DNA from 4 places in the Pseudomonas sp. ABC1 genome. Region 4 is predicted to be linked to each of the others. Evidence: riboswitches for the same ligand, from Rfam matches in the RefSeq annotation. Region 4 holds a riboswitch; each other region holds the start of a gene.

Region 1 (7,408 bases), 1.2 Mb from region 4:
TTCGTGCTAGCCCGCGAACGACTTCCCTACCGGCCTGAGCTCAAGGCCTGGCTGATTTCACCTGGGCATCGGTTGTTTCACCAGCTCTGGCACGCCGCCCGCGATCGTTGGCGGCATCTGGACGAAACGCAGCGGCGTGGGGTACGGAGCCTGGGTTGGCAGCCAGGGCCGGAAGGCCAGGAGCGGGATGCGCGGGGCAAGGAGCGCCACCGCAACGGCTCGGGCGAGGACTTCCTGTTCATGCACCGGGATATGGTGCTGAAGGCACGTGCCATGCAACCGTTGCTTTCCTGGCCCAGTCTGCCGCCGCCACGGCCCTATATCGGCCATGGTGTGCAGGCATTCATCGACTATGTGGAAAACCACGATGGCTATTCGACGCCGCCGTTCTGGGAGATTCCCGGTGATGCTGGCTTCAATGCCTGGCTGCTCGGTATCAAGAGCAGCGAGGGGTATTTCGGTAATTTCCAGCTGTGGGAGGCGCAGTACCAGAACCCTGAGTACTTGAGCACTCTGTGTCTGGGAGAGTTGGGTTCGCGTATCGAGCTGGGTATCCATGACTGGCTGCATATGTGCTGGGCTTCCCTGGCGCGCGATCCTAACAGCGGCCTGCCGATGCCCTATGCGCGCAACCCTGTCGACTTCTCCGAGCGCTGGTTCCGCGAGGACAATGATTTCCTTGGCGATGCCTTCTCGTCCCATGTCAATCCAGTGTTCTGGGCGTTCCATGGCTGGATCGACGACCGTATCGACGACTGGTTCCTGGCCCATGAGCAAGCACACCCCGGTGAAGTGGTGCGCACCCTGGTCGATGGCGTGCCCTGGTTCGCCCCTGGGCGTTGGGTCGAGCTCGCGCGGCCCTGGCTCGGGCCGCAGCAGGCCGGTTGCGGTGCCTGGCTACAAGGCAATGGTGGTGGCGGCGGGGAGTTGGATATCGAGACCATGAAGCTCGCGCTGCGGATCATCCACTCCGACGAGCTGGAAGTGGAGCGCCTGTCCAAGCGTATACCCCGGCGCCCCTGGTACGGTCGGCACCTGCCGCCTGGGCCTGGCGGAAAAGTATAGATCTGGATTCGCTCCACCCGAGCCCTCCCGCTATCGGCTTTCCACTGTTTTGCTGCTAACCTGCCACACCTCGAACAGGTGCCCGCGCCATCTCCATGGCAGGGCTGAAACGGGAAGTCCGGTGAGTCGTGCCCAGCGCATGCCGAGTCCGGCGCAGCCCCCGCTGCTGTAAGCCTGACGCTGCCGTGATACGCCACTGGGGTTCGCTCCGGGAAGGCGCGGTATGCGAGCGACGGCGAGCCAGAAGACCGGCCTGTTATGACCAGGTATGACCCCGGGGTGAGGGTGGTTGCCGCTGCCAGGCCTTTTCGTGCTTGCCTGTGTGCGTCCATCCGGCCCCTTTGCGGAGTGGCGAGCGATGATCGACGAACAGAAGAAGCAGAACCATGCCGAGCGCATGAAGCGCAAGAAGGCCGTGGTCGATGCCGGTATCGACAAGGCGCAGATCGAGCGTGGCATCCTGATCCTCATCACCGGTAACGGCAAGGGCAAGAGCACTTCGGCCTTCGGCACCCTGTACCGGGCGCTGGGGCATGGCCAGCAGGCCGGGGTGGTTCAGTTCATCAAGGGCACCCACGCGTCCGGCGAAGTCATCTATCTGCAACAGCACGCACCACAAGTGCGTTACCACGCGATGGCCACCGGTTTCACCTGGAACACCCAGGACTGGGACAAGGACAAGGCCGCCGCTGACGAAGCCTGGGCCCATGCGCGGGCCATGCTCGCCGATGCCAGTCTGAACCTTGTGGTGCTCGACGAACTGACCTATATGCTCAAGTACAACTACCTGGTGCTGGACGAAGTGTTGCAAGCCCTGCGCGAGCGGCCCGCGCACCAGAGCGTGATCGTCACCGGGCGAGCAGCCAAGCCGGAGCTGGTCGAGCTGGCTGATACGGTGAGCGAAATTCGTGACGTCAAGCATGCCTACAACGCTGGGGTGAAAGGCCAGGCTGGCGTCGATTTCTGATGTTTTTGCGCTTTCGTAGGGGGCCGCAACGGCTTCGCGGGCAAGCCCGCGCCTACGGGGCGGGGGTTGTGCTGTCGCTGCTGGTCGTCCAGGGCGCCATGGCGCTGCCTCGCGTAGTGTCGACCAACCTGTGCGCGGATTACCTGGCACTGGGGCTGGCCGCGCCCGGTCAACTGTTGTCAGTGTCGGCCAAGAGCCAGGATGCGCGGGTGTCGTCCATGCCTGGGCAGGCACGCCAGTACCCGGCGAATCAGGCCACGTCCGAGGAGATTATCGCGCTGCGTCCGGACCTGGTGCTGGCCTCGCGCCGCTGGCTGGCGCAGAACCCGCGCGAGCTGTTCCAGCGCCATGGCATCGAGGTACTGGCGGTGCCGTACCCGACCACCTGGCAGCAGATATTCGACACCACGCTACTGGTCGCACGGCGCATGGACCGGGAAGCAGCCGGGCAAGCGCACGTGGCCGATTGGCAGGCGCGCCTGCAACGGTTACAGGCACGTGAGCGGCCATTCCGCTTGCTATACCTGCGCCCCAATGGCGGCAGTGCCGGGTACGAAACCTATGTCGATACGGTGTTCCAGGCCCTTGGCGCGGAGAACGCCTTCCCGGCACGAGGCTGGGGGCATTACCCGCTGGAGCGCCTGCTCGGTGCTCCGCCGGATGTGCTGGTGAAAGCGGATATGCTGATCGACCAGGGTCATGCCAAGTCATCCTACTGGCGCCATCCTCGGTTGCAGCAACTGTTGCGTCATACCCCTTCGATCACCATCGCCGATAACCGCTGGGGCTGCAGCGATGGGCAACTGGTGACGGCTGCGGAGCAACTGGCCGGGCAACTGGATGCACTGGTCGATACGGGAGTGCTGCACCCATGAACCGGCTGGTGAATCCCATCCTGCTGCTGATACTGGTCGTGTTGTTCCTGTTGTCGCTGAGCATCGGCTCCGTGGCCCTGACGCCAGGCGAAGTGCTGCGGGCGCTGCTGCAATGGCAGCCGGCCAGTGACGACTTGCGCGACCTTGCGGTACAGCAGTGGATTATCGTGCATGAAATCCGCTTGCCCAGGGTGTTGCTGGCGATCCTGGTCGGTATGTCGCTGGGCACGGCAGGGGCGGCGTTGCAGGGCTTGCTGCGCAATCCGCTGGCCGAGCCTGGCCTGCTCGGCGTCAGCAGCAGTGCCAGTCTGGGTGCTGTGCTGTGCCTCTATTACGGTTACGCCGGGCTGAGCCACTGGCTGCTGCCGGGGGCTGCCATGGGCGGCGCAGCGCTCTCGACACTGTTGCTCTACCTGATCGCCCGCCGCCGAGGCGGCAACCTGACGCTGATCCTTGCCGGCGTGGCGCTGTCCGCCCTGGCGGCGGCGTTGACATCCCTGGCGATCAACCTGGCGCCGACACCGACCGATATGCAGGACATCGTGCTCTGGCTGATGGGCTCGCTGAGCGACCGCAGCTTTGCCGATATCCACCTGAGCCTGCCGTTCATCCTCGGCGGCCTGGCGTTGTTGCTGGCCTGTGGTCGGCAACTGGATGCCCTGACCCTGGGTGAGGACGAGGCCGGCAGCCTGGGTGTCAACCTGTCGCGCCTGCGTTTGCAGATCATCCTTGGCACAGCGTTGTGTGTGGGTGCCAGTGTTGCGGTTACCGGCGCTATCGGTTTTATCGGACTGGTGGTGCCGCACCTGTTGCGACGCTGGGTCGACTATCACCCTTCGCGGTTGTTGCTGAGCAGCGCCCTGGGCGGTGCCATCCTGCTGCTGGCGGCGGATATCCTGCTGCGCCTGGTCAGTGGCGAGCAGGAGTTAATGCTCGGCGTGGTGACGGCCTTGCTCGGTGCGCCGTTCTTCCTGCTGTTGGTGCTGCGCCAGCGCGGGAGCCTGGCCCGATGAGCGGGTTGGTGCTGGAGGCAGTCGGCCTGGAGATCGATGGCAAACGGCTGCTCGACGCCATTTCTCTGGAGGTGGAGCCGGGCTGCCTGCTGGGGCTGATCGGCCCCAACGGCGCCGGCAAGAGCAGCCTGCTCAAGGTGCTGGCGCACCTGTTGCCCTACAGTGGCGCGGTCCGCCTCGATGGCCAGGACCTGAAGGCCCTCGACCCGCGCCAGCGCGCTCTGCGTATGGCTTACCTGGGGCAGGGCGACGAGCACGGTTGGCCATTGCGCCTGAATGATTACGTCGCCCTGGGCCGCTTGCCGCACCGGACGTTCTGGGGCCGCCCGAGGGAGGAGGATCACCAGGCGGTGACGCAGGCCATGGCGGATATGGCACTGACCGACCTGGCCACGCGCCGTGTCGACAGTCTGTCTGGTGGCGAACGCGCGCGCGCACGGTTGGCACGGGCACTGGCGGTCGGCAGCCCGCTGCTGCTGGCGGACGAACCGGTGGCGGCGCTGGACCCTTTCCATCAACTGAACGTAATGCAAATGCTCGGTGCGCAATGCCGCCAGGGCCGCACTGTTCTGGTGGTGCTGCACGACCTGACCCTGGCCAGTCGCTTCTGCGACCGCGTGCTGCTGCTCGACCACGGACGTGTGGTGGAATACGGCAGCCCGCGCCAGGTGCTGACACCGAAGAACTTGCAACAGGTCTACAAAGTGCAGGCGATGCTCGGCGAACACCAGCAACAGCCGTTCGTACTGCCCTGGGCGTGCCGCCCGGAAGGGGATAGCGCATGAGAAGAAAGGGCACATGGGTAGGATGGGTCGAGCGTAGCGACACCCATCACTGGACGGCATTGATGGGTATCGTCGCTTCGCTCCTCGACCCATCCTACGGATCGCTCACACCAAGGGGGCGGGTATGACGAGTCAACTGCTGATCTGCGAAACCTGCGGCTATGACGCCGCCAACCCGGAGCAGCCACGGCGCGGGGCGTTGTTCGCCGAACAGGTCGAGCGACTGGCGCAAGCGCGTGGTGTATCCCTGCGTCTGGGGCGTACCCGTTGCCTGATGGCCTGCCAGCGGCATTGCAGCGTGTTGCTGCGCGAGCCCGGCAAGATCACCTACGTGCTGGGCGATTTCCAGCCGGACCAGGCGGCGGCCCAGGCACTGCTGGACTATGCCGAACACTATCGAATGTCGAGCAGCGGCCAGGTGCCGTTCCGCGACTGGCCACAGGGGATAAAGGGCAAGTTCATCGCCCGGATTCCCGTGCTGGAAGACTGATTTTCAACGCTGCTTTTCACTTTTGTATCGCGAGGGCAACACCATGGCCGTTCAAGGCAAGATTCCCGTCACCATCGTCACCGGCTTTCTCGGTAGCGGCAAGACCACGCTGCTGCGCCATATCCTGGAGAACGCCGCAGGCCGGCGCATTGCGGTGATCGTCAACGAATTCGGCGAACTGGGGATCGATGGCGAGATCCTGCGCGGCTGCGGTATCGGTTGCGACGAGAGTGGCGCGGAGCAGGGCGGACAACTGTACGAACTGTCCAATGGCTGCCTGTGCTGCACCGTGCAGGAAGAGTTCTACCCGGTGATGAAGGAACTGATCGGCCGTCGTGACGACCTGGATCATATCCTCATCGAGACCAGCGGCCTTGCCCTGCCCAAACCACTGGTACAGGCCTTCAATTGGCCGGAGATCAAGAATGCCTGCACCGTCGATGCGGTGATCACCCTGGTCGACGTGCCGGCCGCCGCGTCCGGTCAGTTCGCCGCCAACCCGCAGGCAGTGGACGCCCAGCGTCGCGCCGACCCGAATCTCGACCATGAATCGCCGCTGCACGAGCTGTTCGAGGACCAACTGCTGTCCGCCGACCTGGTGGTGCTGAGCAAGACCGACCAGGCTGATGCCGCGACCATCCGCCAGGTGGAAGCGCTGGTGCGCGAGGAGCTGCCGCCTCAGGTCAAGGTGGTGGCCAGCGACCAGGGCCGTCTCGATCTGGACCTGCTGTTGGGCCTGTCCAGCGCTTCGGAAGACAGTATCCACCTGCGCGAGAGCCACCATGATCATGGTGATGACGACCATGAGCACGATCATGACCTGTTCGAGTCGGTGGTGGTGAAGCTGCCGCTGGTCGAGCGCGAGCGGCTGCTGGCGGTTCTCCAGGGGCTGGTCGAACAGCACGATATCCTGCGCATCAAGGGCTTCCTGGCGCTGCCGGGCAAGCCCATGCGACTGGTGGTGCATGGCGTCGGCAAGCGTTTCGACAGCTACTTCGACCGCCGCTGGCGCGACGACGAAACGCCCTACAGCTATCTGGTGCTGATCGGCCGTGAGCTGGATGCCGAGCAATTGCAGGGCGCGCTGCAAGGCGCGGTGATCGAGGCCTGAACCATGCACATGCTGTCAGCGTTGCCAGGTGGCTATGTCGAGGATGCGTCGATCATCACCCGACTGGAGCAGACGCCTGGCGAGATCGTCATTCTCAGCGCCGCCGACACCACCCTGGCACTGCTGGCGGCGACCTGCCCGGCCGAGGATTTCCCGGCCGTGCGTCTGGCCAATCTGATGCATCTGCGCCAGCACGCCTCCATCGATCTTTATCTGGATGAAGTGCTGCAACATGCGCGACTGATCGTCATCGACCATCTGGGCGGTGAGAGCTATTGGCCCTATGGCACCGAGCAAGTGGTCAGCCTGTGCCAGCGCAAGGGCATTGCCTTGGCGATGTTCTCCGGGGACATGCATGAAGACCCGAACCTGCTGGCGCTGAGCACCATTGCCGCTGACGACTGCCGCCAGTTGTGGCGCTACCTGCGCGAGGGTGGTGCCGGCAATGCGCGGCAGTTCTATCGCTTTATCGGCGAGCGTTTTTTCCAGCGTCCCTGGCAGGCATTGCCGCCACAGACGCTGCCACCCGTGGCGATCTTTCACCCGGAACACGACAGTGCCAGCGTCAGCCACTGGCAGGCTGAGTGGCATGCGCAGGCACCCTGCGTGTTGCTGGTGTTCTACCGGGCGCATTTGCAGGCAGGCAATACCGAAGTGTTTCGCGCGTTGTGCGAAGGCCTGCTGCGCCAGGGCCTGAACCCGTTGCCGCTGGCGCTGCTGTCGCTCAAGGATGCGCTGTGCCTGGACACCCTGCGGCAGTTGTGCGAACAGCAGCAGGTCGCCTTGATCCTCAACACTACGGCGTTCTCACACTCGGCCATGGACGATCCGGGCGACCATGCCCTGGCCGGCGATATACCGGTGTTGCAAGTGGTGCTGTCCGGCGGCAACCGCGAAAGCTGGGAAGCCGACGCCCATGGCCTGCAACCGCGCGACATGGCCATGCATGTGGCACTGCCCGAGGTGGACGGGCGCATCATCAGCCGGGCGGTCAGTTTCAAAGGCTCCCAGGGGCGCGATGCGCTGACCCAGTGTGACGTGGTGCAGTACCAGGCCCTGGCCGACCGCCTGGCATTCGTCTGCGAGCTGGCCAGTCGCTGGT
Region 2 (7,408 bases), 1.1 Mb from region 4:
AGCTGACGCGCCAGGCAATCGCAACGGTACGGAACGGCGCTGGCGAGGTGAACGGTCTGACGTCCAGAACGCCAGGGGCATAGTGGTGGCTGTCCACGGCGGACAGCGGCAATACCGATACACCCAACCCGGAAGCGACCATATGACGGATGGTCTCCAGCGAGCTGGCCTCCACTGTGGTGTGGCTGACCGCCTCACCCTTGCGAGTAGTCGGGCAGGATTCCAGCACCTGATCACGGAAGCAGTGCCCTTCGCCGAGCAGCAACAGGCTGCGGTCGTTGAGCAACTCGGGATCGATACTTTCGCGGGCCGTCCACGGGTGCCCGGCCGGCATCAGCACATAGAACGGTTCGTCATACAGGGTTCGTGTAACGACATCGGCTTCCTGGAACGGCAAGGCGATGATGATGGCGTCGAGTTCGCCCGTGCGCAGCTTGTCACGCAGCACATGGGTGAAGTTTTCCTCGATATACAGCGGCATGTCCGGGGCGACCCGGTGCAACTGCGGAATCAGGTGGGGAAAGATATACGGGCCGACCGTATAGATCGCACCAACCTTCAAGGGCGCGGCCAGCTGATTCTTGCCGACCTGGGCCAGTTCACGAATGCTCTGGGCCTGCTCCAGCACTTTTTGCGCCTGGGTGACGATGCCTTCACCGACCGGGGTCAGCCGCACCGCGCTTTTGGTGCGCTCGAAAATCAGAATGCCAAGCTCGTCTTCAAGCTTCTTCACACCGACCGACAAGGTCGGCTGGCTGACATGACAGCGCTCTGCCGCCCGCCCGAAGTGTTGTTCCTGGGCGAGGGTGACGATGTAGCGGAGTTCGGTGAGGGTCATAGCCAATATCCATTGAGATACAGCTAAGCATAGCGGCAGTCTTCCAGAGAAACCAAGCGGGCGGGTTGTGCAGGGGATGCACAACCCGCCAGGGCATTACCGCCGTCCCCGCTCCAGGGAGTAGACGAAGGGTGCCAGGACTTCCAGCGTACCGTTCTTCAACAGCTCCTCGGGAGGAGCCGGCAAAGGCTGGGCGCGGCGGATCATCTGCTCGGTCGCCCGATTCAGGGATGCGCTGCCGGAATTACCGACCAGCTCGTAGGACAGCACGTTGCCCTTGGCATCGACCACGAAACGCAGCCTGACCACACCTTCCTGCCCTCGACGACGCGCATCATCCGGATAGCGCTTGTAGCGATTCAGGTGCGCCAGCAGACGGCTCTGCCAGGTTGGCTCGGAGTTCGAGGTGATGGGCGCGCTTTCGCCCTGCTCGGTCGTCGCCAGGTGATCGTCGAAACGGTCGGAACTGGGCTGCGACTGCGAAACCTCGGTGGGCTCCTGCTCCTGCGGTTGCTCCGGCTCGATCTCCTTCTTGGGCTCCGGCTTGACCTCTGGGCGAGGTTTGGGCGGCTCCTTCTTCGGCTTTGGCTTGGGCGGCGGCGGCACAGCGATCTTCGGCTTGGGCGCCTCGGCCAGCTTGGGCAGGGGTTCGGGCTCAGGCTCTATGATGGGCTCTGGCGGCTTGACCGGCTTGGGTGGAGTCGGCGGCGCAGGCTTCGGAGCCGCAGGCAACGGCGCCAGCTCGATCATCATGGCCAGAGGTGGCATTTCCACCTCGATGACTTCCGGCTTCCAGTAGAGCGACCAGAGCGCCAGGCCGATATGCAGCCCCAATACCAGCACGAGGCTGCCAGCCCACATGGACAGTTTATAGGGCTGATTACTCATGGCGCGCCGACCGTCTCCAGGCCTACCAGGCCAATCTTCAGGTAACCGGCTGCTCGCAGCCCATCCATGACTTCCATCAGGTGGCCGTACTGCAGCGCGGTGTCACCACGGACGAAGATCGTCTGGTCCTTGTCACCCTTGGTCTGGGCATCGAGTACGCTGCCCATGGTAGCCAGCGTCACTTCATCGTTGCCAAGGAACAGGCTGTTGTCTTCCTTGATGCTCAGATAAAGCGGCTGGTCCGGACGCGGAGCCGGCTTCGCGGTAGAGGCCGGCAGGTCGAGCTTCACATCCACGGTCGCCAACGGAGCGGCGACCATGAAGATGATCAGCAGCACCAGCATCACGTCGATGAACGGCGTTACGTTGATCTCATGGGCTTCGGAAAGGTCGTCCTCAGCCCCTTCTTTCAAATGCATGCCCATGCTCAGACCACCTTGGAAACGTGTGGGTGCGCACTCTGCTCAGCGGGAGATTGGTGGTCCAGGTCACGGCTGACCAGCAGCAGTACCTGGGCCGACGCATCGGCGACCTGCGCCTTGTAGCCGGAGATAGAGCGGGCGAATACGTTGTAGATGACCACGGCGGGGATCGCTGCCACCAGGCCCAGCGCGGTGGCCAACAGCGCTTCGGCGATACCGGGTGCCACGACGGCCAGGTTGGTGGTCTGGGATTTGGCGATGCCGATGAAGCTGTTCATGATCCCCCACACGGTACCGAACAGACCGACGAATGGAGCCGTCGAACCGATGGTCGCCAGCACGCCAGTCCCCTGGCTCATGCTGCGACCACTGGCGGCGACAAGACGCTCGAGGCGGAAACTGACGCGCTCCTTGATGGCATCCTTGTCGGTGCTCTTGGAGGAAAGGTTCAGCTCTTCCTGGGCATCTTCGATCAGCAGTGTGCTGAAACTGTTCTGGGCACGCGCCTGGTCGGCAGCCTGCTTGAGTGTGCTGACGCGCTTCAGGGCACCGACTTCGCCGCGCAGACGGCGCTTGGCACGAATAAGTTCGAGGCCTTTGGCGACCCAGATGGTCCAGGTAATGATCGAGGCGATGACCAGACCGATCATCACGGCTTTGACGACGATATCCGCGCCTTGGTACATGCCCCACGGGGAAAGGTCATGGGCGAAGCCGGCGGAGAGTTCATCTTCTGCCAGGGCCTCTTCAGCTTCAGAGGTGCCGGTTTCGTCAAGAGCCTCGCCATCGACGTCCGCAGCACCCTCGACAGTGCCCTCGCCATTCTGCGCGGCAGCGACGCTACCTGCGGCAAGCGGATCAACCGCTGGCGCTTCACCAGAGGAAGCGGCAGGTGCCTCATTGGCGGCAGGTGCGGCAACCGGCGTCGTTTCATCGGCCTGACTTGCGGGCACGAGTGACAGCGTAAGCAGAACAGCCACGAACATGCGCAGAGCTGCGCTATTGAACGGGGCGCGGGAGAAGATCGATTTCATGCGGGCCACACCTGATCTGAGCGGGACGGACAGTGGCTCGAATAGGATTCGACGAGCCAGAGCAAGCGGTAATTATCGCAAATAGTTATCGTTCATTAAAGGAATAAAATTAATTTTCCTTCACGAAGTCATTAGCGTACCTGAACAGGGGGTGGGAAATCAGCCAGAATCGCAGCACGAACCACTCCCATGCACCTTATGAAGCCCTGACTACAGCGCCGTTACAGCGCTCCGCGAACCTCGTTCGCAAATAGGGATAGGGCACCCGCCACATATCCATTAAGATGCGCCCGCCGGTTTCCACCAGGAATTAATAGGGAATCCATGGTGGCCTGACGGCCTGGCGTCATCCTTGCAATTGCAAGCACGCCCGGTCACAGCCATCGAATGGAACTGCCCCCGCAACTGTAGGCACTTGGCATCACTGCGAAATATGTCACTGGAGCATGCTCCGGGAAGGCTGTGGTGATGCAATGAAGCGCCAGTCAGGAGACCTGCCGGCACGAATCGAACTGACCGGCGGGGTGTCCGGGAGGGAGAGCCTTGGCCGGCGCTGGACCTGGCACGCACACCCGTGATCCGTCCCGTCCGCCTTGAACCCTTCTCCTTGCGCCTGCCGGAATACCGCCATCCGCTCGCCTGGAGAACCCCATGCTGCTATCCCGTCTCGTCCTCGCCGGCGCCGTGCTTGGCCACTGCGCCTCGGCACTGGCCGCCACGCCGACCCAGTACCCGCTGAACATCGAGAACTGCGGCCACACCCTGACCTTCAGCGCCGCTCCCGAGCGGGCCGTGACCATCGGCCAGGCCGGCACGGAAATTTTCTATGCACTGGACCTTGGTAATCGCCTGGCAGGCACCTCGCTCTGGTTCAACGATGTGAAGCCGGCCTACAAGGCGCAGAACGACAAAGTCGAGCGCCTGGCCGACAACGACCCGAGCTTCGAATCGGTGATCGCCAAGCGCCCCGGCCTGGTGCCGGTGCAGTTCGAATGGATGGTCGGCGAACAGGGCGTGGTCGGCACTCGCGAGCAGTTCCATGAGCTGAATGTGCCCACCTATATCCTGCCCTCCGATTGTGAAGGCAAGGACAACCTGACCGGCGCCGACGGCACGCGCCTGCAGCCGTTCAGCATGGACTCGATCTACAAGAGCGTCGAACAGCTGTCGACCATCTTTGACGTGCGTGACCGCGGCGATGCCTTGGTCGCCAACCTCAAGCAGCGCCTGGACGACGCCCGCCACAGTGTCGAACAACGCAAGCTCGGCGATGTTTCCGCCGTGTTCTGGTTCTCCAGCGCCGACCTCGATATCGACCCCTACGTCGCGGGCCGCAAAGGCACGCCCGACCTCATGCTGAAGACGCTGGGACTGCGCAATGTCATCGAATCCGACGAAGAGTGGCCGACCGTCGGTTGGGAAACCATCGCCAAGGCCAACCCGACCGTCCTGGTGATCGCCCGCATGGACCGCCGCCGCTTCCCGGCCGATGACTACCTGAAGAAACTGGAATTCCTCAAGAGCGACCCGGTCACCCGGCACATGGATGCAGTGAAGAACGACCGCATCGTGATTCTCGACGCCAACGACATGCAGGCCTCGATCGGCACCATCGACGGTATCGAGCAACTGGCCAAGGCCATCGGCGAGCTCGACCTGTCCAAATGACCCTTGCTCCCCTGCTGCGCCACTGCCTGCTGCACACCCTCTGGGTGTCGGCACTGTTGCTGGTGGTGGTGATCGGTGGCGTCGCCATCGGTGAAACCAGCATCCCGCCGGCAGTGGTGTTCCAGGTGCTGGGCAACAAGCTGCTGGGCATGGGCTTCGTCCTCGACCCGATCGACGAGGGCATCGTCTGGAACTATCGCCTGACCCGCACCCTGGTGGCCGCCAGTTGTGGCGCAGGCCTGGCGATCTCCGGCGTGGTGCTGCAGGCACTGCTGCGCAACCCGCTGGCGGACCCTTACCTGCTGGGCATCTCCGCCGGCGCCTCGACCGGCGCGGTACTGGTGGCGATCATCGGCATCGGGGCGGGCGCGGTGTCGCTGTCACTGGGCGCCTTCATCGGCTCCATCGCCGCCTTCGCACTGGTCGCCATGCTGGCGCGAGCAGCCGGACGCGGCGCTCTGAGCGGCAATGCACAGATCATCCTGGCCGGTATCGCCGGCTCGCAATTGTTCAACGCCCTGACCGCCTTCCTGATCGCCAAGTCGGCCAACTCCGAACAGGCACGCGGCATCATGTTCTGGCTGCTGGGCAACCTCAGCGGCGTGCGCTGGCATGACGTGACCCTGGCCCTGCCGGTGGCGCTGGCCTGTACCCTCGTCTGCATCTGGCACGCTCGTGCGCTGGATGCCTTCACCTTCGGCAGCGACTCGGCGGCGGCCCTCGGCGTGCCGGTGCGCCGGGTACAGGCCTTGCTGATCGCCATCGCCGCACTGGCGACGGCGGTGATGGTGTCCATCGTCGGCGCGATCGGTTTCGTCGGGCTGGTGATTCCCCATGCCGCACGCCTGCTGACAGGCGCTCGCCACGCACGCCTGGTGCCAATCAGCGCCCTCGCCGGGGCGGTGTTCCTGGTCGGCGCGGACGTGATCGCACGCACCGCGATCAAGGGCCAGGTACTGCCGATCGGTGTGATCACAGCGTTGATCGGCGCACCGATCTTCGCGCTGATCCTGATCCGGGGGCGCTCGGCATGAGCCAGGACGACATCCTCCTCGAATGCCGCGAGCTGGGCTGGCGCGTCAAAGGCACGCCGATCATCCAGGGCATTTCCCTGGCGCTGCGACGCGGTGAAACCCTGGGCCTGATCGGTCCGAACGGCTCGGGCAAGTCGACTCTGCTCAAGGTGCTTGCCGGCCTGCGCACGCCCAGTGCCGGCGAGTTGTACCTGCAAGGCCAGCCCATGACGCGCCTGCCACGGCGCCAGGTCGCCCAGCGCCTGGCGTTCGTCGAACAGCACGCGGAAACCGCCGAGTCGATCTGCGTGCGCGACGCCGTGGAACTGGGCCGGACACCCTGGCTGTCGGCACTGCAGCCCTGGTCCGCGGAGGATTCGTCCATCGTCGCCGAGGCCCTGGCGGCGGTCGGCATGGGCCATATGCGTGATCGCGTATGGAACACCCTGTCCGGTGGCGAGCGCCAGCGCGTGCACATCGCCCGCGCCCTGGCGCAGCAACCCGAACTGCTGCTGCTCGACGAGCCGACCAACCACCTCGATATCCAGCACCAGATCGCCATCCTCGGCCTGGTGCACCAGTTGCCGGTGACCGCCCTGATCGCCCTGCACGACCTCAACCAGGCTCTCGGCTGCGACCGCGTCGGGGTGATGGCGGGCGGTCGCCTGGTGGCCCTCGGCGCACCGGAAGAGGTGCTGACCCCCGACTGCCTGCGCCAGGTATTCGGGGTCGAGGCGCGCTACCTGACCGACCCCTATGACGGCAGCCGCGTCATTCGTTTCCAACCCCTCACTGCCCCTCGGAGTGCATAGAAGACATGCGTACCCCCCTGAGACACGCCGCCCTGTTCGGCGCCCTCGCCCTGGCCTGCGTACCGGCCTGGGCCGAAGTCCATGAAGTGAAGATGCTCAACCGTGGCGCCAGCGGGGCCATGGTCTACGAACCGGAATACCTGGTGGTCGCACCGGGCGACAGCGTGAAATTCATCGCCAGCCACAGCACCCACAACGCCGCCAGCATCCCCGGCTTCCACCCGGAGGGCGCGGCGACCTTCAAGGGCCGGATCAACGAAGAGATCGAAGTGACGCTGGAGCAGCCGGGCTTCTACGGCATCCAGTGCATCCCGCACTACGCCATGGGCATGGTGATGCTGATCCAGGTCGGCGAACCGGGCCTGGATCAACTGGCGGTGCCTGCCGGCCTGCCGAACCGCGCCGCCGAGCGCTTCGCCAGGATCGTCGAGCAGGCGAAGGCGGCTACAGGTATTTGAGCCAGGCGATGTCACGGCGCCGCGCCTTGAGCGCGGCGAACCAGCGCACCGGCGGGTAGAGCGCGACGGACAAGAGGATGCTGCACAGCCAGATGGCGAGCATCGAGTCGAAACCGAAGTAGCTGCCCTGGTTCAGGCCCCAGATCGCCACGCAGGCCAGGTAGAGAAACTTCAGCACATAGAGGTGCAACAGGTAGAAGAACATCGGCGCGCCGCCGAACACCCCGAGTACCCGCACCGCCCGCTGCGATTGCAGGCGCTCGAAGGCATGCAGG
Region 3 (7,408 bases), 680 kb from region 4:
CGCCACTGCTTGATCTGCGTCTGTTCGAGCAGCAGGGCCTCGGTCTCGTTCGAGGTGATGGTGGTTTCCACCTGGGCGATCTTCGCCACCAGCGCTGCCGTCTTCGGTGCCTGCCCGGTCTTGCGGAAATAACTTGAGAGGCGTTTCTTGAGGTTCTTCGCCTTGCCGACGTACAGCAGGTTGCCGTCGCTGTCGAACATGCGGTAGACACCTGGCCGTCCGCTGCAGGCGGCCAGGAAAGCGGACGAGTCGAAAGTGTTCATCAGCTGATGGCGTCGACCATTCCGTGGCGTACGGCAAGCAGCGCCAGCTCCACGTCGCTGGAAATCCCCAGTTTCTCGTAGATGCGGTAGCGATAAGTATTGACGGTCTTCGGCGACAGGAACAGCGTGTCGGAAATGGCCTGGACCTTCTGGCAGTTGGCGATCATCAGCGCAATCTGCATTTCCCGCTCGGACAACAGGTCGAAGGGCGATCCGTCTGCTGACGACTGGAACGGCTTGAGTGCCAGTTGCTGAGCGATTTGCGGACTGATGTGGCGCTGCCCGGCAAAGACCTTGCGGATGGCCTGCACCATTTCATCCAGTGCCGCACCCTTGCTCAGGTAACCCGCGGCGCCAGCCTGCAACAACCGAGTCGGGAAAGGATCGTCCTCGCATACCGTGACCGCGATCACCTTGAGGTCCGGATGACTGCGCATCAGTTTGCGCGTGGCTTCCAGGCCGCCGATGCCTGGCATCTTCACATCCATCAGCACCACATCGGGCTTGAGCTCGCGGGTCTTGCTGATCGCTTCCTCGCCGGATTCGGCCTGACCGACGACATCAAGCCCTGTGATATCGGCCAGCATACGGGCGATTCCCGTGCGTACCAGATCGTGGTCATCGACCACCAGCACCCTAATCAAGCTGATACCTCGTTGTACGCAATTGAATCTGGACAGAGCAAATGGCCTGCGCAGGAGACTGTAGCAGACCGCCAGGGGGGAATGCCCGCCTCCACGGCGTCCATGTTGCCGGGAAGCATTACCCTACCTGAATAAGGGTTATGAAACCCTGCCTGGGTCCGGTTCCGCAAGCACTTCGCGTCGTTGCACCAGATGGCTCAGGACCGAACGCATCTTGCCAGCCTTCACCGGTTTGTTCAGCACGGGTACGTTGAGGCCCTGCAATTGCTGGCGGCACTGGTCGCTGCGATCCGCGGTGATCATCACCACCGGTATCGCCCTGGCGAAGTGGCGCCGCACGCTCTGTGCCACGTCCCAGCCAGTCACACCAAGGTCCAGGTGGTAGTCGGCCAGTATCAGGTCGGGCGCCCGTGACGCCAGGACCGCAAAGGCTTCCTGCCGATCCGTCGCCGTCAGGACCTCGCAGCCCCACTGCTCCAGCAAGGCACGCATGCTCAGCAGGATGCTGACCTCGTTGTCGATCACCAGCAAGCGGCGCCCTGGCAGGGGGTCACCCACCACCGGCACCAGCGCCGGAAACCCGGCCTGCGGCTCATCCACAGGTTGCCCCAACGGCACATGGACGCTGAACATGGAGCCATGCCCGGCTTGCGACAGCACTTCGATCCGGTAATCGAGCATCTTCGCGATACGCTCGACGATCGCCAGGCCAAGCCCGACCCCTGCCCGCTCCACAGCTCTCTGCACCCCCAACTGGTTGAACTCCAGGAAGATCGACTCGATCTGCTCCGGCGCGATGCCCCGGCCGGTGTCCCAGACCTCCAGGCGCACGTGCCCATTGCGCTTGCGCGCGCCCAGCAGCACACGCCCCTGGTCGGTGTAGCGGCAGGCGTTGCTGAGGAAGTTACGCAGGATGCGGGTCAGCAGGCGGAAATCACCTCGGATGGTAACGGCCGGGATATAGCATTCGAGTTCGAGCCCCTTGGCCTGGGCGACCGGTTGGAACTCCGACAACAAGGGGCGGAAGATCTCGTCCAGCCGGTAGTCGTGGATATCCGGCTTGATCGCACTCTGATCCAGCTTGGAAATATCCAGCAGATCGGTCAGCAGGTCCTCGGCCCCTTCGAGCGCCTGGTGGGCACGTTCCACCAGTGTCTGCTCGGCCACGGGCAGGCTGCGCTCGCGCAGGGTCGAGATCAGCAGCCGCGCGGCATTCAGGGGCTGCAACAGGTCATGGCTGGCCGCTGCCAGGTATTTGTCCTTGCTGAGGTTGGCCGCCTCGGCGGCATCACGCGCCTCGCGCAGCTCACTCGTGCGCTCGGCGACACGCAGTTCCAGTTGCTCATTGAGCTGCATGAGATGCAGTTGGGCCTGCTTGCGCTCGGTGATGTCGGCGACGAACCCTTCGACCAGCGCCTCGTCACCCGGCTTCAGCAGCAGGTTCATCATCACGTCGATGGCGCTGCCGTCCTTGCGACGCAGGCGCGTTTCATAGCCGAACAGGCCTCGCTCCTGGCTCAACGTCCGACGGATGCTGACGAGCTCGGCCTCCCCACCGACGAACAGGTTGTGCGAGCGCTTGCTCAGCTCGCACATGGCCTGCTCGACCGACTCATAGCCCAGCATCCGTACCAGCGCCGGGTTCGCCGCACGCATGCCGCCCTGCAAGCCGGCCTGGAAGATGCCGTGAACAGCATGCTCGAACAGCCACTTGTAGCGGTTGCGCTCTTCCTCCAGCTCTTCGAGCCGTGCCTGCAACTCCGGGTAGTGGCTCTTGCGCGCCGAATGGGTGCCCAATCCGAGCAGGCCGGCCAGGGCCTGTTGCTGCTCGTCAGAGGGCTTCGGCATAGACGACCTCGACATCACGCTGTGTCGACGAACGCGGGTTGGTCAGGATGCACGGGTCCTGCATGGCGTGTTTCGACAGCATCGGAATATCGGACACCGAGACCCCGTGCAGGCTCAACGTCTGGCGGAAACCCACGGACTGCTTGAACTCGATCAGGTGCTGGACCAGGCGATTGCGGATCTGCACGTGGGTCAGGCCGCGCACGTCGATGCCGAAGGTTTCCGCCACCACCTTGAAGCGCTCCGGTGCCGCTTTGTAGTTGAAGGCCACCACATGCTCCACCAGCGAGGCGTTGCACAGCCCGTGCGGCAGGTCGAGATAGCCGCCCAGGCTGTGGGACATGGCATGCACGGCGCCGAGAATGGCATTGGAGAACGCCAGGCCGGCCTGCATGCTGCCCAGCATGATCTTCTCGCGCAGGGCGATGTCCTGCGGGTTGGCGATCATCTGCACCAGGTTGCCATTGATCAGCCGCATGGCCTCCAGCGCGTGGGGGTCGGTCAGCGGGCCGTGCCCGGTGGAAACGAATGCCTCGATGGCATGCACCAACGCGTCGATCCCGGTACAGGCGGCCAGGAACGGGTCCATGCTGAGCGTGGTTTCCGGATCGATCAGCGACACATCGGGCACCGCGGCCTTGCTGACGATGGAGAACTTCATCTGCTCTTGCTGGTTGGAGATGATCACGAACTGCGACACGTCCGCCGAGGTGCCCGCCGTGGTCGGGATGAGGATGAGCGGCGGACTGGGCACACGCAGCGTGTCCACACCTTCAAACTCGGTGATCGGCCGCCCATGGGCGACGGCGATGCCGATACCCTTGGCGCAATCCATCGGGCTGCCGCCACCGACCGCGACGATGGCGTCGCACCCTTCGCTGCGATACACCTCGCTGCCATGCATGACTTCATGGGTACGCGGGTTGGGTGAAACATCGGTGAACAGGCAATGGGCGATGTTCTGCCGCTCCAGGCTGGCCTGTACGTCCGCCACCCAGCCCGCCGCGACGACGCCGGGGTCGGACACTAGGAACACCTTGCGCGCGCCGAAATTGGCCGCGCAATTGCCCACGCTGTGGCGGCAACCGGCACCGAAAATGATTTCCGGAGAAACAAATTTGCGCTGCAAGCTGATGTCCGGGCTCATGTAACGCTCTTTATTATTTTGTAACGGTCGGCACAGCCTACTGCATTGCTCAACCATTGCAATGCATACCAAGGTTGTGTCCGGACGACCACTTCCCCCCTTGCCTGGCGCCTCCGTTCCGGGCAGCGCTCCGGCATGATCGAACGGACGCACCGCCATGGTTCGCTTGCGCAAGCCCTACCCTGTGGTTATAGTCCTGCGCCGCGACGATCCGGCCGAGAATGCAACACGTTCCCGAATGAAGTTTCGAGAACGGAAGGCCGCCGGATGTTGCAACCGCTTGCCCGAGTGGTGAAATGGTAGACACAGGGGACTTGAACATTTGAGCCCTCAAGGGGAAACCCCTGAGGTGAAGCCCGTCAAACTCGGCGAACGCCCTGGATATCACGGTATCCGAGCCAACGCCGAGCCAAGCCCGGTCCCGCGACCGGGAAGGTGTAGAGAGCAGACGGCGGGCACCTACGGCTGAATGATGGCTAGGGTGAAGGCGTGCTCCAGACCACGAACGCAGCGTTCCAACGGACGCGACGGCGGCGAAAGTCGAAGTGGTAAGAAAATCCCCCGCTGCAAGGCGTGCCGGTTCGAGTCCGGCCTCGGGTACCAGTTAAAAGGCCACTTCCGTCCTTGCGGAAGTGGCCTTTCTGCTTTCAGATCCGGCCTGGCACAACCGATTGACGTAACCGGCCGGCGATGTTCAGATGCCCGACTGTTTCAGGTGTCCCATGTCTTGCGGCATGGGGTTAAACGGGAAGCCGGTGCGTCATCTGCATTGACCAGTCCGGCGCTGCCCCCGCAACGGTAAGCGAGCGAAACATTCGACAGACCACTGTGCCAGCCGGCATGGGAAGGTGAATGTTCCATGCCCCTCGCAAGCCCGGAGACCGGCCTGATTCCAACGAACGGCAACCCGCGGTGGGCGGGCGCAGACCGATGGGCAGGCCATTCCCCGCACCGCCCACCCTTGCGCACATCCCCTGCCCGGCTGCCAGGCCCCATCCTGTGCAACTGGAATCACGATGCCCACGCCATCCCCTGCTGCGCCGCCTGCCACCTCGGTCTGGAGTGACCGCGAGGCCGCCTTCTATGCCGAACACCTGGCGGCGTCCGACTACCTGTCCACGGTAGGTACAGCCCTGCGCCAGACGTTGGGGCACTGTGGCGACCTGCTCGACATCGGCGCAGGTTCCGGCCTGCTCGGCCAGGCACTGCTGCAAGACAGCGGACGCTGGACAGCCCTGGAACCCAACGCCTACATGCGCACCTGCATCAGCGCTCTCGCAGCCCGAACGCCAGGTATCGAGCTGCGCCTGCATGACAGCCTGTGGCAAGACATCCCCCGTCTTTCGCTGGCGCCCGCCGAGGTGGTGCTGTGCGCCAATATCCCGGTGGCGGACGGCCAGGCACGCCACCTTCTCGAACATGTCCGCCCCCTGGCACGCCGAGCCCTGGCCTGGAACGTGCCGGCCCAGGAAGGCCCGCGCACCTATTGCCTGTCCGGCTTCCTGCCCGCCTCTCTGCACGGCAGCGACACCACCCCCGGCCACCTGCTGGTGCTGGACGACCTCGGCGAACGGCTGCGTCCGGACGCCATTCACTTCACCCACTGGCGCTTTTCGACCGTCTTTCCCCACTACGACGATGCCCTGGCGCATTTCCAGGAAAAGCTCGGCCCCCTGGACAAACAGCGCCTGCGGCACTTGCACGCCCACCTGCGCGAACACTTGCAGGAAGTTCCCGGCGGCTGGCTGGCCAGCGCCCCCAAATGTGCCGCCACGCTGATCTGGCACGCCTGACCACGCGACTCGAAGACAGAGGACACCACATGCCTTACACACGTATCACCCTTGGCAGCCTGCCTCTGCTGTTCGGCATGGCAGGCATTGCCGTGGCGGACAGCAGCCCCGGCATCCTGCAGATGGACTCATCGCTGATCAGCGCGCCGCGCGCCAATGAGTCCCTCAGGGACACCACCTCCACGGTCCAGGTCATCGACAGCGAACAGATCGAGCGCTCGTCGGCACGCAGCCTCACCGACCTGCTGGCCGAGAATGCCGTCGGCTTCTTCAGCGAATGGACGCCGGGGCAGACCTCGATCAACATCCGTGGCGGCTCCACCGACGGCCAGGGCCGCGATTACCGCAGCCAGGTGACGGTACTGGTCAACGGCCGCCGCTCGGGTACGGCGAACATCTCCAAGCTGTCGCCAGCCCAGGTGGCGCGCATCGAGATCATCCGCGGCCCGGCATCGGTGATCTACGGCAGCCAGGCCATCGGTGGAGTGGTCAACATCATCACCCGTGACGGGCGCAACACCAGCGGCAACGGCGCCACCCTGCAAGCCGGCTCCTGGGGGCTGGGCCAGGGCTCGCTGTACAGCAGCGGCATGCTCGGCGCGCTGGACTATTACATCGGCTTCGATGCCGGGCGCCGCAGCGACTACCGCAGCGATGACGGCACCCAGCACAACACCGCCTGGAAACGCCGTGGCGGCCTGCTCGCCCTCGGCTACGACGCCGGCGACGACCAGCGCTTCGAGCTGACCCTGCGCTCCGACGGCATCTACGATGCCGGCTTCCGGGGTTCGCAGTGGGACTACAACAACTACGACAACCGCTACAACCAGTCCATCGAGGCCAACTGGACCGCGCGCGTCGGCGACTGGATGAACTGGGCGGCCCAGGCCTATGCCTTCCGCGACGTCGACGACCTGCACTGGGGCTCGGAACGCCAGAGCAGCGGCGCCGCCGGCTTCAGCAAGGACAACATCGAGCGCAAGCTCAGTGGCTACGGCCTCAGGCTGACGCCCCAGATTCTGCTGGGCCCGAGCACCGACCTGCTGCTAGGCGTCGACCTGGAGAAGAGCAAGCTGCGCAATGAGCGCTTCCGTGTCTCGGTCAGCGGCTCCACCAGCAGCCAGGCCGCGCCTTACGACATCAACTCCGACGACCTCTCCGCCGCCCTCTATGCCGAGCTGATCCAGCGCCTGCTGGACGATCGCCTGACCCTGCGTGGCGGCGCCCGCTACAGCTATGGCCGCTCATCCACCGTGGCCACCGATCACATGCCACTGCTGGAGGAGAAGACCCGCAGCTTCAATGACGTCACCTACAGCCTTGGTGCCGCCTTCCAGGCACTCGACTGGCTGAAACTGCGTGCGGGCGTCTCCACTGGCTTCCGCGCTCCACTGGCCGGCGAACTGGCGGCCGACTTCACTACCACCAGCGGCACCCAGACCCTGGGCAACGCCAGCCTGAAGGCGGAAACCAGCCTGCAGTTCGAAACCGGCCTGACCGTCGCCCACGGCAACCAGTTCTTCGATCTGGCACTGTTCCAGAACCGCATCCGCGACCGCATCACCACCCGACCGCTGAGCAGCACGGTCAGCCAGTACACCAATGGCCAGGGCGATGCGGTGATCCGTGGCCTCGAAGCACAATGGCAATACGACCTGGCCAACGCGCTGGCCCTACAGGGCGAACAGCTACTGCGGCTGAACGCCAGCGGCA
Region 4 (7,408 bases):
GACCGACACTCGGCGCCTGGTGCGCAGCCTCCAGCAGCCGCGCCAGCAGCTCGGGAGCGACCTCGCCTCCGGAGAAATGGCGCATGTCGCGTCGCTCGGCGATGGCCCGGTAGACACCGGCACGTTGTTCTTCGGGGAATGCGTACTGGGTCATGGACGCAACAACTCCGCGGCCGCCACCGGGTTGGACGGCAGGTAGAAATGGATGTAGGAGGCTGTCAGGCGCCCAAGGCGATAGACCGGCTCACAGGTGCCGCGCCCGTTCGGGCACTCGCCCCGGGCCAGAGGCTCCAGGGGGCTGTTCAACGCGGAATGATGGAAGGTATGCCCGCGCAGCTGCCCTTCGGGCAAGTCCACGGATTGCAGGGCCAGCGCCGCCAGGCGCTTCTGCATACGCGCCTCGCCCGGCAGCAGGCCGAGTAATGAACGCCGCTCGCCATCCAGGTCGACCAGACCGTCGAGCAGGTAAAGCATGCCACCGCATTCGGCCAGAATGGGCTTGCCCGCCTGATGGTGCGCCTGGATCGCTTCGGCCATACCCCGGTTCTCGTGCAGGCGTTGCAGCGACAGTTCCGGGTAACCGCCAGGCAGGTACAGGCTGTCGATTTCCGGCAGCCCGTCGTCGGCCAGCGGCGAGAAAAACACCAGCTCAGCCCCCAGCTCGCGCAGCAGGTCGAGATTGGCCTGGTAGATGAAGGCAAAACAGAGGTCACGCGCCACGCCGATACGCACACCAGCCAATGGCGTACCACAGCGATCCGGCTCGCTGCGGACGAACTCGACGCTCGGCGGCAGAGGCAACTCGGCGCTTTCGCCCAAGGCCTGGGCCGCACGTTCGAGGCGCACATCCAGATCGCCCAGTTCGGCGGCCTGCAACAGCCCCAGGTGGCGAGATGGCAATTCGATCCCCTGCTCCCGCGACAGGGCGCCATACCAGTGGATGTTCTCCGGCAGGCTGTCGCGCAGCAGACGCGCATGCCCGGCGCTGCCGACCCGATTGGCCAACACCCCGGAGAAAGGCAATCCGGGCTGGAAAGTCGCCAGCCCATGGGCCATGGCTGCGAAGGTCTGCGCCATGCCGGACGCATCGATCACCGCCATCACGGCAATGCCGAAGCAACGCGCCAGGTCGGCAGCGCAGGGCTTGCCGTCGAACAACCCCATGACGCCTTCCACCAGGATCAGATCGGCCTCTTGTGCAGCCTGCCAGAGCAGTTGCCGGCAGCCCTCCTCGCCGACCATCCACAAGTCCAACTGGTACACCGGCTGGCCGCTGGCGTGGGCGAGAATCGTCGGATCGAGGAAGTCGGGGCCGCACTTGAACACGCGCACCCGCAACCCGCTGTTGCGGTAGGCGCGGGCCAGGGCCGCGGTCACGGTGGTCTTGCCCTGCCCCGAAGAGGGCGCGGCGATCAACAGCGCCGGACAGCCGGCGCGTTCAGGAATGGCCGGTGAAGTCACGGAAGCGTCGTGGCCCGCTGCTGCGTACGCATGAAGGCGGCGACGCCGATGTGCATGATCGCGACGAGCGCCACGTACAGGGCCAGGTTGGACAGGTAGCGCGGGTAGTAGATGCCCATGCGCTCGATGAAACCGGCCAGGGTCGGCTCGTCGTAGCGGCCGGAGAAGAAGTAGAAGCCACCACTGGAAATCAGGTGCGCGACGAAAGCCGCCACCACCAGCGTGCCGGCCAGTGCCAACGCCAGCAACGCCGGGCTGCGCCAGGACGGCCGGGCACGTGCGGCGAACAGCCGGCCAGCGAACCACAGGCAGCCATAGGCGAGCAGGAGCATCCAGTACACCGGCGACAGGCACCAGTCACTGATAGTCCCCGTGGCCAGCGAGACGAAGTCGAGCAAGGTCGCTTCGGCGAAGAACAGTACGAAGGCCCAGCGCGGGCGCAGGTACACCCCGGCCAGGAAGAAGATCGCCCAGGAAGCGCTGGGCAGGTTGTCCACGCTGGCGAAATGCTGCCCACGGGTGATGGCCATCAGCACCACCAGCCCAAGGCCGACCAGAACCTGCGAACGCGCAGAAAGACTATGCATGGGCTCTCCCCCTCACTGTGCCGCTACCAGAAAGCGGCCCTGAATATGTTCTGACCCGCCATCGGCGACGTCATGTTCATCGTTCCTTCGCCCGACATCCAGCATCACAGCACCTGATAACGAAGCGTGAAGTAAACCGCGCGCCCCGGTTGCTCGTAAGTCTGCGCGGTTTCGTACTCGCGGTCGAACAGGTTGCTCAACCTGACCTGCAAGCGCCAGTCCGGGTCGAAGCGGTACTCGCCACGCAGGTCGACCAGCGCATAGCCCGGCAGTCGCTGCGCATCGGTATTCGCCGCCTGATCGAAACGATAGCTGCTGGCGTACAGTGTCGCACCGACGGCCACTGTTCCGAAACTGCGGTCGACATCCAGATTGAACGTTCGCTTGGCCCGTCGTGCCAGCAGGTGACCGTGGTTCTTGTCGCTGCGGTCCTGCGGGTCGAGGAAAGTCAGCGAGGAAACGATGTCCCATCCCTGGAAGTCGGTACGCAGCACGCTTTCCAGGCCACGAATCCTCGCCACGTCGACGTTGTCCGGCCGCATCGGGCTGCTGCCGCTGCCGCTCCAGACGATCAGGTCGTCGATCCGGGTCTCGAAGGCATTCAGGCTCCACTCACCCCACGCCTGGTTGCCCTTGAGCCCGATTTCGAAGCTCTCCGACTCCTCCGGTTGCACGTCCGGGTTGCCCGCAGTGGAGGCGCTGGCAGGGTAATAAAGGTCGTTGAAGGTTGGCGCCCGGAACGCGGTGCCATAGGCGGCACTGACGGTCACCTCGTCGCTCAGTTCGTAGTTCCAGCCCAGGCTGCCGGTGTCATGGCTGCCGAAGAACTGGTCCTTGTCACGGCGCAGGGCCGCCTCCAGGCCGTGCCGGCCGAAACTGGCCAGGTACTGCACGAAAGCACCTTTATTGTTGCGCGAATCCCTGGCATAGGCGGCCGTGGTGTCAATACGGTCACGCTGGTAATCGAAGCCCACCGTCAGCAACTGGGCTTCGCCCAGACTGATATCGTTCTGCCAGGAAAGGCTGTCGCGCTGGCTGTCGAAACGCGAGTAGAACCTGCCATCCTGGTACTGGTCCGACAGGTCCTCGCTATGGGCCACCTGCAAGGAAACCTGCCAGGGTTCCAGGGGCGAGAACCGCGCCCGGGCGCCGACCACCTCCAGCTCACCGTCCTTATAGGCATCACGCCCGCTGTTGCCGTTTGTGGCACGGCTGTCCAGGTCGCTGTGGCCCTTGCTGCGCAGCCAGTTCGCATCCAGTTCAAAACGGTCATTGAAACGATAGCCCCCGCGCAGGGACGCCGACAGCTCGCGATAACCATCGGCATCGGGCTCATAGCTTCTTGGTGCGCTCGGCCGGTAGGCGCGCACGTTGATGCCATCGGTGGACTCGCTGGCGATACCCAGGCTGTACCAGGCCGCGCCATTTCCGCCCGAGACCCCGGCCGTCCCGCTGTAGGAAGAACGACTGCCGGCACCGACGGAGAAATACGGCTTGACCCCGTCGCCCGAACCCTTGCGGGTGAATATCTGGATGACGCCGCCCATGGCCTCGGAACCGTAGAGGCTGGAACGAGGACCGCGCACCACCTCGATACGTTCGATCTGCTCCAGCGGAATCGCGTGCAGCGCTGCCGTGCCATCGGTGGCCGAACCGACCTTGACGCCGTCGACCAGGACCAGCAGGTGCTTGTCACTGGTGCCGCGCAATTGCACGGTGGAAGACTTGCCCCGGCCACCATTGGTGACGATGCCGACGCCAGCGAGGCCCCGCAGCGTATCCAGGACAGTGGTTGCCTGACTGCGCTCGATATCCTCGCGCGTGATCACGCTGGTGGACGCCGTGGTATGGGTTGGCGCCAATGCCGTACGCGTGGCGGTAATGACCTGCTGGTCGAGTTCCACCGACTGTGCCTGCGCCAGTGAAGCCACGCAGGAAACCCCGAGCAGCGCGCCGGCCACTGGTCGAAAGAGTGATCTATCCATTTATCGTTTGAGCTCCGCCGTGCCCGCCCGCACGACACCTGGGCCGAGTTGGACAGTCGGAGGAGCATGGGAGAGCGAACGAACGTCCCCAAAGCAGCGCCCACCGCACCGTCGTGAATGCGACAGGCCGGTCTCCGGGCTTGCGAGCGGAGCCTGCGGCTCCCGAAACCCGGCCTTCCCATGCGCGGATACGGGCACAGTGACTACGAAAGAGGTTTCACGACTCGCCTACCGTTGCGGGGGCAGCGCCGGAATCGAACCGGCTTCCCGTTTCACCCTTGTGGCACATGGCCTGGGCACCTGAGGCTGGCGGAGGGTAGACCAAGGCCTGGGGCAGCGCAAGGCGACCTGGGGTCGCGATTTGCCGCTCCCACCCAGGCTTGTGGAATAATGCCGCCTTCGAACGACAAGACAGGCCAAAAGACCGATGACCAGTATCCTGCAGATATCCGACACCCACTTCGGCACGGAACAGGCCCCAGTGGTGCAGGCTCTGGAGGACCACGTCAGTGAACACGGCGCCGACCTGCTGGTTTTTTCCGGTGACATCACCCAGCGTGCCCGTGGCAGTCAGTTCGCGGCGGCGGCGGCCTTCATGCAGCGGCTCAAGGAGCGTGGCATCGGCGACACCCTGGTCATCCCCGGCAACCATGACATCCCGCTCTACAACCTGCCGCTGCGTTTTTTCGCCCCCTACCACAACTACCGCCGGCATTTCGGCCATGAGCTGGAGCCGGTCTTCGAGAACGAACGCCTGCTGGTGATCGGCCTGAACACCACGGCCCCACGGCGCCACAAGAACGGTCTGGTGACACCTCGCCAGGTGGAGCGAGTGGCCAACATCCTGCGCGCCCGCGACCCGGCCAAACTGAGCATCGTGGTCGCCCACCAGCCGTTCGGCGCCATGGTCCCCAGCGACGTGCGCAACCAGCAGCGCGGCGCCCAGGCCGCCCTGGAGTGCTGGGCCGCCGAGGGGCTGGACCTGGTGATGGGCGGGCATGTGCACCTGCCCCATGTGCTGCCGCTTTCCAAACAGTACGCCCATCTGGCCAGGGAGATCTGGATGGTCCAGGCCGGCACCACCTTCTCTTCACGGGTACGCGGCACCTCGCCCAATTCGTTCAACCGCCTGCGCCTGCACGAAGGTGCAAACAAGCACGTCACGGTCGAACGCTGGGACATGCTGGACAACCACTTCGCCCCCGGCTCGCACTTCGAGCTGAGCTGGGGCCATCCGTAGGCTGCAGCGCGCGTACACCCTACGGGGATCGTCCGTGACTAGCGCCGGACCGGGCGCTTCTGCAACTTGCGCTGCAAGGTACGGCGATGCATGCCCAGGGCGCGGGCGGTGGCCGAGATATTGCCGTCATGCTCGCTCAGCACGCGCTGGATATGCTCCCATTGCAGGCGGTCCACCGACATCGGATTTTCCGGCACCAGGGTATCGAGGTCGGCATGCTTGGACAGCAGCGCCGCCAGCACATCGTCAGCGTCCGCGGGCTTGCACAGGTAGTTGCAGGCGCCGCGCTTGATGGCTTCCACCGCCGTGGCGATGCTCGAATAGCCGGTCAGGATCAACACCTTCATTTCCGGGTCCAGCGCCAGCAGCTTGGGCAGCAGCACCAGGCCGGAGTCACCTTCCATCTTCAGGTCGAGTACGGCGTAGTCGGGCAAATCCTGTGTCGCCAGCGCCAGACCTTCGTCGGCGGAGCTGGCAATACTCACCCGCAGACCACGGCGCGTCATCGCACGGGCCATCACACGCGTGAACGTCGGATCGTCATCCACCAACAGCAGGTGTGGTTGTTCTTCACCATCGTGCTGCAATTCGTCGGTCATGCTTCATTCCTCGCAATGTTCGCGATCAGACTCGAACCGAGCCATGAGGCAGGCGCAACTCGGTCAGAGTTCCGCCGTCTTCGTGATTGTAGAGTTTCACCGTGCCGCCGGCACGGGTCACGCTGGCCTGACTGAGAAAAAGCCCGAGACCGAAGCCCTTGCCACCCTTGGTGGTGATGAAGGGGCGGCCGATCTGCTCGGCAATCGCCAACGGCACACCCGCGCCATGGTCGCGGATGCCCAGCTTGATCCATTGCTCGTTCCAGTCCAGGCGGATTTCCAGGTTGTCCGGGCAGGCATCCGTGGCGTTGTTCAGCAGGTTGAGCAGGGACTGACTGAGATCAGCGGGCGGCATCAGGTGGGGCGGACTGCCCACACCCACGCACTGGAACTTGTAGGTGGCCTCAGGGCGCATCAAATGCCAGCGCTGCAGGACGGTCTCGACCCACTCTCGCGCCGTCTGTTCCAGGATCGCCTGACGACGGTCGGCCTCGGCGGCGCGAACCAGTTGCTGCAGGCTCTCCTTGCACAGTTGCACCTGGGATTGCAGCAAGCTCAGGTCTTCCTGCAACACGGGGTCCTTGTGCTCCTGGCGCAGTTCCTTGAGCAGCACACTCATGGTCGCCAGGGGCGTGCCCAGCTCATGGGCGGCGCCGGCCGCCTGCGTCGCCACGGCCAGCAATTGCTGGTCGCGCAGGCTTTCCTCACGGCGCTGGGATTGCAACTGTTGCTGGCGGCGCAGCTCCTCGGCCATGCGGGTGACGAAGAAGGTGATCAGCGCCGCTGCCAGGGCAAAGCTCAGCCACATGCCGTAGACCAGCAGCGTGGAGCGATCCACCGGCGGTACGTTGACCGGGTCGTACCACACCAGCATCAGCGTATAGCCCAGCAGCGCTAGCCCGGACAGGACGATGGAGTAGAGCCAGGGCAGCGTCGCGGCGGCGATGGTCAACGGCACCAGGTAATAGGAGACGAAGGGGTTGGTCGATCCGCCCGAGTAATAAAGCAGCGCACTGTGTATCAGCAGGTCGCAGGCCAGGTGCCCGGCGTATTCCAGATCGGTCACTGGCCAGGGGCCGTAGAGGCGGATCGCGGTGCCCAGGCACAGCAACGCGGAGACCGACAGCGTGATGCCCAATGCCAGCCAGGGCAGTGTCAGCACATCGGTCACATAGGCCAGCCCCACCGCGCCGGCCTGGGCCGCCAGCACGAGGCAACGGATCAGGGTCAATAGCCGCAGGTTCTGGCGGCTGGCAGAGAACAAATGAACGGATGCGTACATGGAGACTCCAACAATTGCGCGAGTATAACCAAGCACACTGCCCGCTTCATGCGTCAACACGCCGCATAACATTGGGCTGGCAGGATAATTTCAGTTACCGTCCCTGGCATCTTTTTCACCCTCAGCAAGGAAAACATCCATGCCTTCCAGATTCCCCAAAGCTCCCCTGCTGTTCCTGGCCGCCACCCTGGGCAGCGGCTATGCCATCGCCGACGAGCCCCGCTACAACCTGATCTCCCTGCGTGCGGAAGTCA

What was found. A riboswitch is a leader RNA that binds a small molecule or an ion and turns the genes downstream of it on or off. The one in region 4 is predicted to bind cobalamin.
Region 1: another riboswitch for cobalamin. It lies ahead of cobO (cob(I)yrinic acid a,c-diamide adenosyltransferase); the one in region 4 lies ahead of btuB (TonB-dependent vitamin B12 receptor).
Region 2: another riboswitch for cobalamin. It lies ahead of HW090_RS10445 (ABC transporter substrate-binding protein); the one in region 4 lies ahead of btuB (TonB-dependent vitamin B12 receptor).
Region 3: another riboswitch for cobalamin. It lies ahead of HW090_RS02550 (class I SAM-dependent methyltransferase); the one in region 4 lies ahead of btuB (TonB-dependent vitamin B12 receptor).

What each region holds. Positions count from the first base shown of each region.
Region 1 is NZ_CP058349.1:129,837-137,244, forward strand. It holds gene HW090_RS00395 (PvdJ/PvdD/PvdP-like protein) at 1-1,065, shown strand, start outside; cobalamin riboswitch at 1,125-1,337, shown strand; gene cobO (cob(I)yrinic acid a,c-diamide adenosyltransferase) at 1,424-2,032, shown strand; gene HW090_RS00405 (ABC transporter substrate-binding protein) at 2,032-2,907, shown strand; gene HW090_RS00410 (iron ABC transporter permease) at 2,904-3,920, shown strand; gene HW090_RS00415 (ABC transporter ATP-binding protein) at 3,917-4,705, shown strand; gene HW090_RS00420 (DUF1636 domain-containing protein) at 4,830-5,195, shown strand; gene cobW (cobalamin biosynthesis protein CobW) at 5,239-6,306, shown strand; gene cobN (cobaltochelatase subunit CobN) at 6,310-7,408, shown strand, end outside.
Region 2 is NZ_CP058349.1:2,362,323-2,369,730, reverse strand. It holds gene HW090_RS10465 (hydrogen peroxide-inducible genes activator) at 1-838, opposite strand, end outside; gene HW090_RS10460 (energy transducer TonB) at 935-1,726, opposite strand; gene exbD (TonB system transport protein ExbD) at 1,723-2,151, opposite strand; gene exbB (tonB-system energizer ExbB) at 2,154-3,182, opposite strand; cobalamin riboswitch at 3,460-3,699, shown strand; gene HW090_RS10445 (ABC transporter substrate-binding protein) at 3,834-4,850, shown strand; gene HW090_RS10440 (iron ABC transporter permease) at 4,847-5,884, shown strand; gene HW090_RS10435 (ABC transporter ATP-binding protein) at 5,881-6,675, shown strand; gene HW090_RS10430 (pseudoazurin) at 6,681-7,133, shown strand; gene HW090_RS10425 (DUF1624 domain-containing protein) at 7,120-7,408, opposite strand, start outside.
Region 3 is NZ_CP058349.1:629,294-636,701, forward strand. It holds gene uvrC (excinuclease ABC subunit UvrC) at 1-263, opposite strand, end outside; gene uvrY (UvrY/SirA/GacA family response regulator transcription factor) at 263-907, opposite strand; gene HW090_RS02540 (NahK/ErcS family hybrid sensor histidine kinase/response regulator) at 1,046-2,755, opposite strand; gene ercA (alcohol dehydrogenase-like regulatory protein ErcA) at 2,739-3,902, opposite strand; cobalamin riboswitch at 4,599-4,807, shown strand; gene HW090_RS02550 (class I SAM-dependent methyltransferase) at 4,919-5,695, shown strand; gene HW090_RS02555 (TonB-dependent receptor) at 5,725-7,408, shown strand, end outside.
Region 4 is NZ_CP058349.1:1,307,988-1,315,395, forward strand. It holds gene bluB (5,6-dimethylbenzimidazole synthase) at 1-154, opposite strand, end outside; gene HW090_RS05735 (cobyrinate a,c-diamide synthase) at 151-1,461, opposite strand; gene HW090_RS05740 (hypothetical protein) at 1,458-2,048, opposite strand; gene btuB (TonB-dependent vitamin B12 receptor) at 2,153-4,033, opposite strand; cobalamin riboswitch at 4,141-4,352, opposite strand; gene HW090_RS05750 (metallophosphoesterase) at 4,461-5,273, shown strand; gene HW090_RS05755 (response regulator transcription factor) at 5,312-5,872, opposite strand; gene HW090_RS05760 (ATP-binding protein) at 5,898-7,154, opposite strand; gene HW090_RS05765 (SIMPL domain-containing protein) at 7,294-7,408, shown strand, end outside.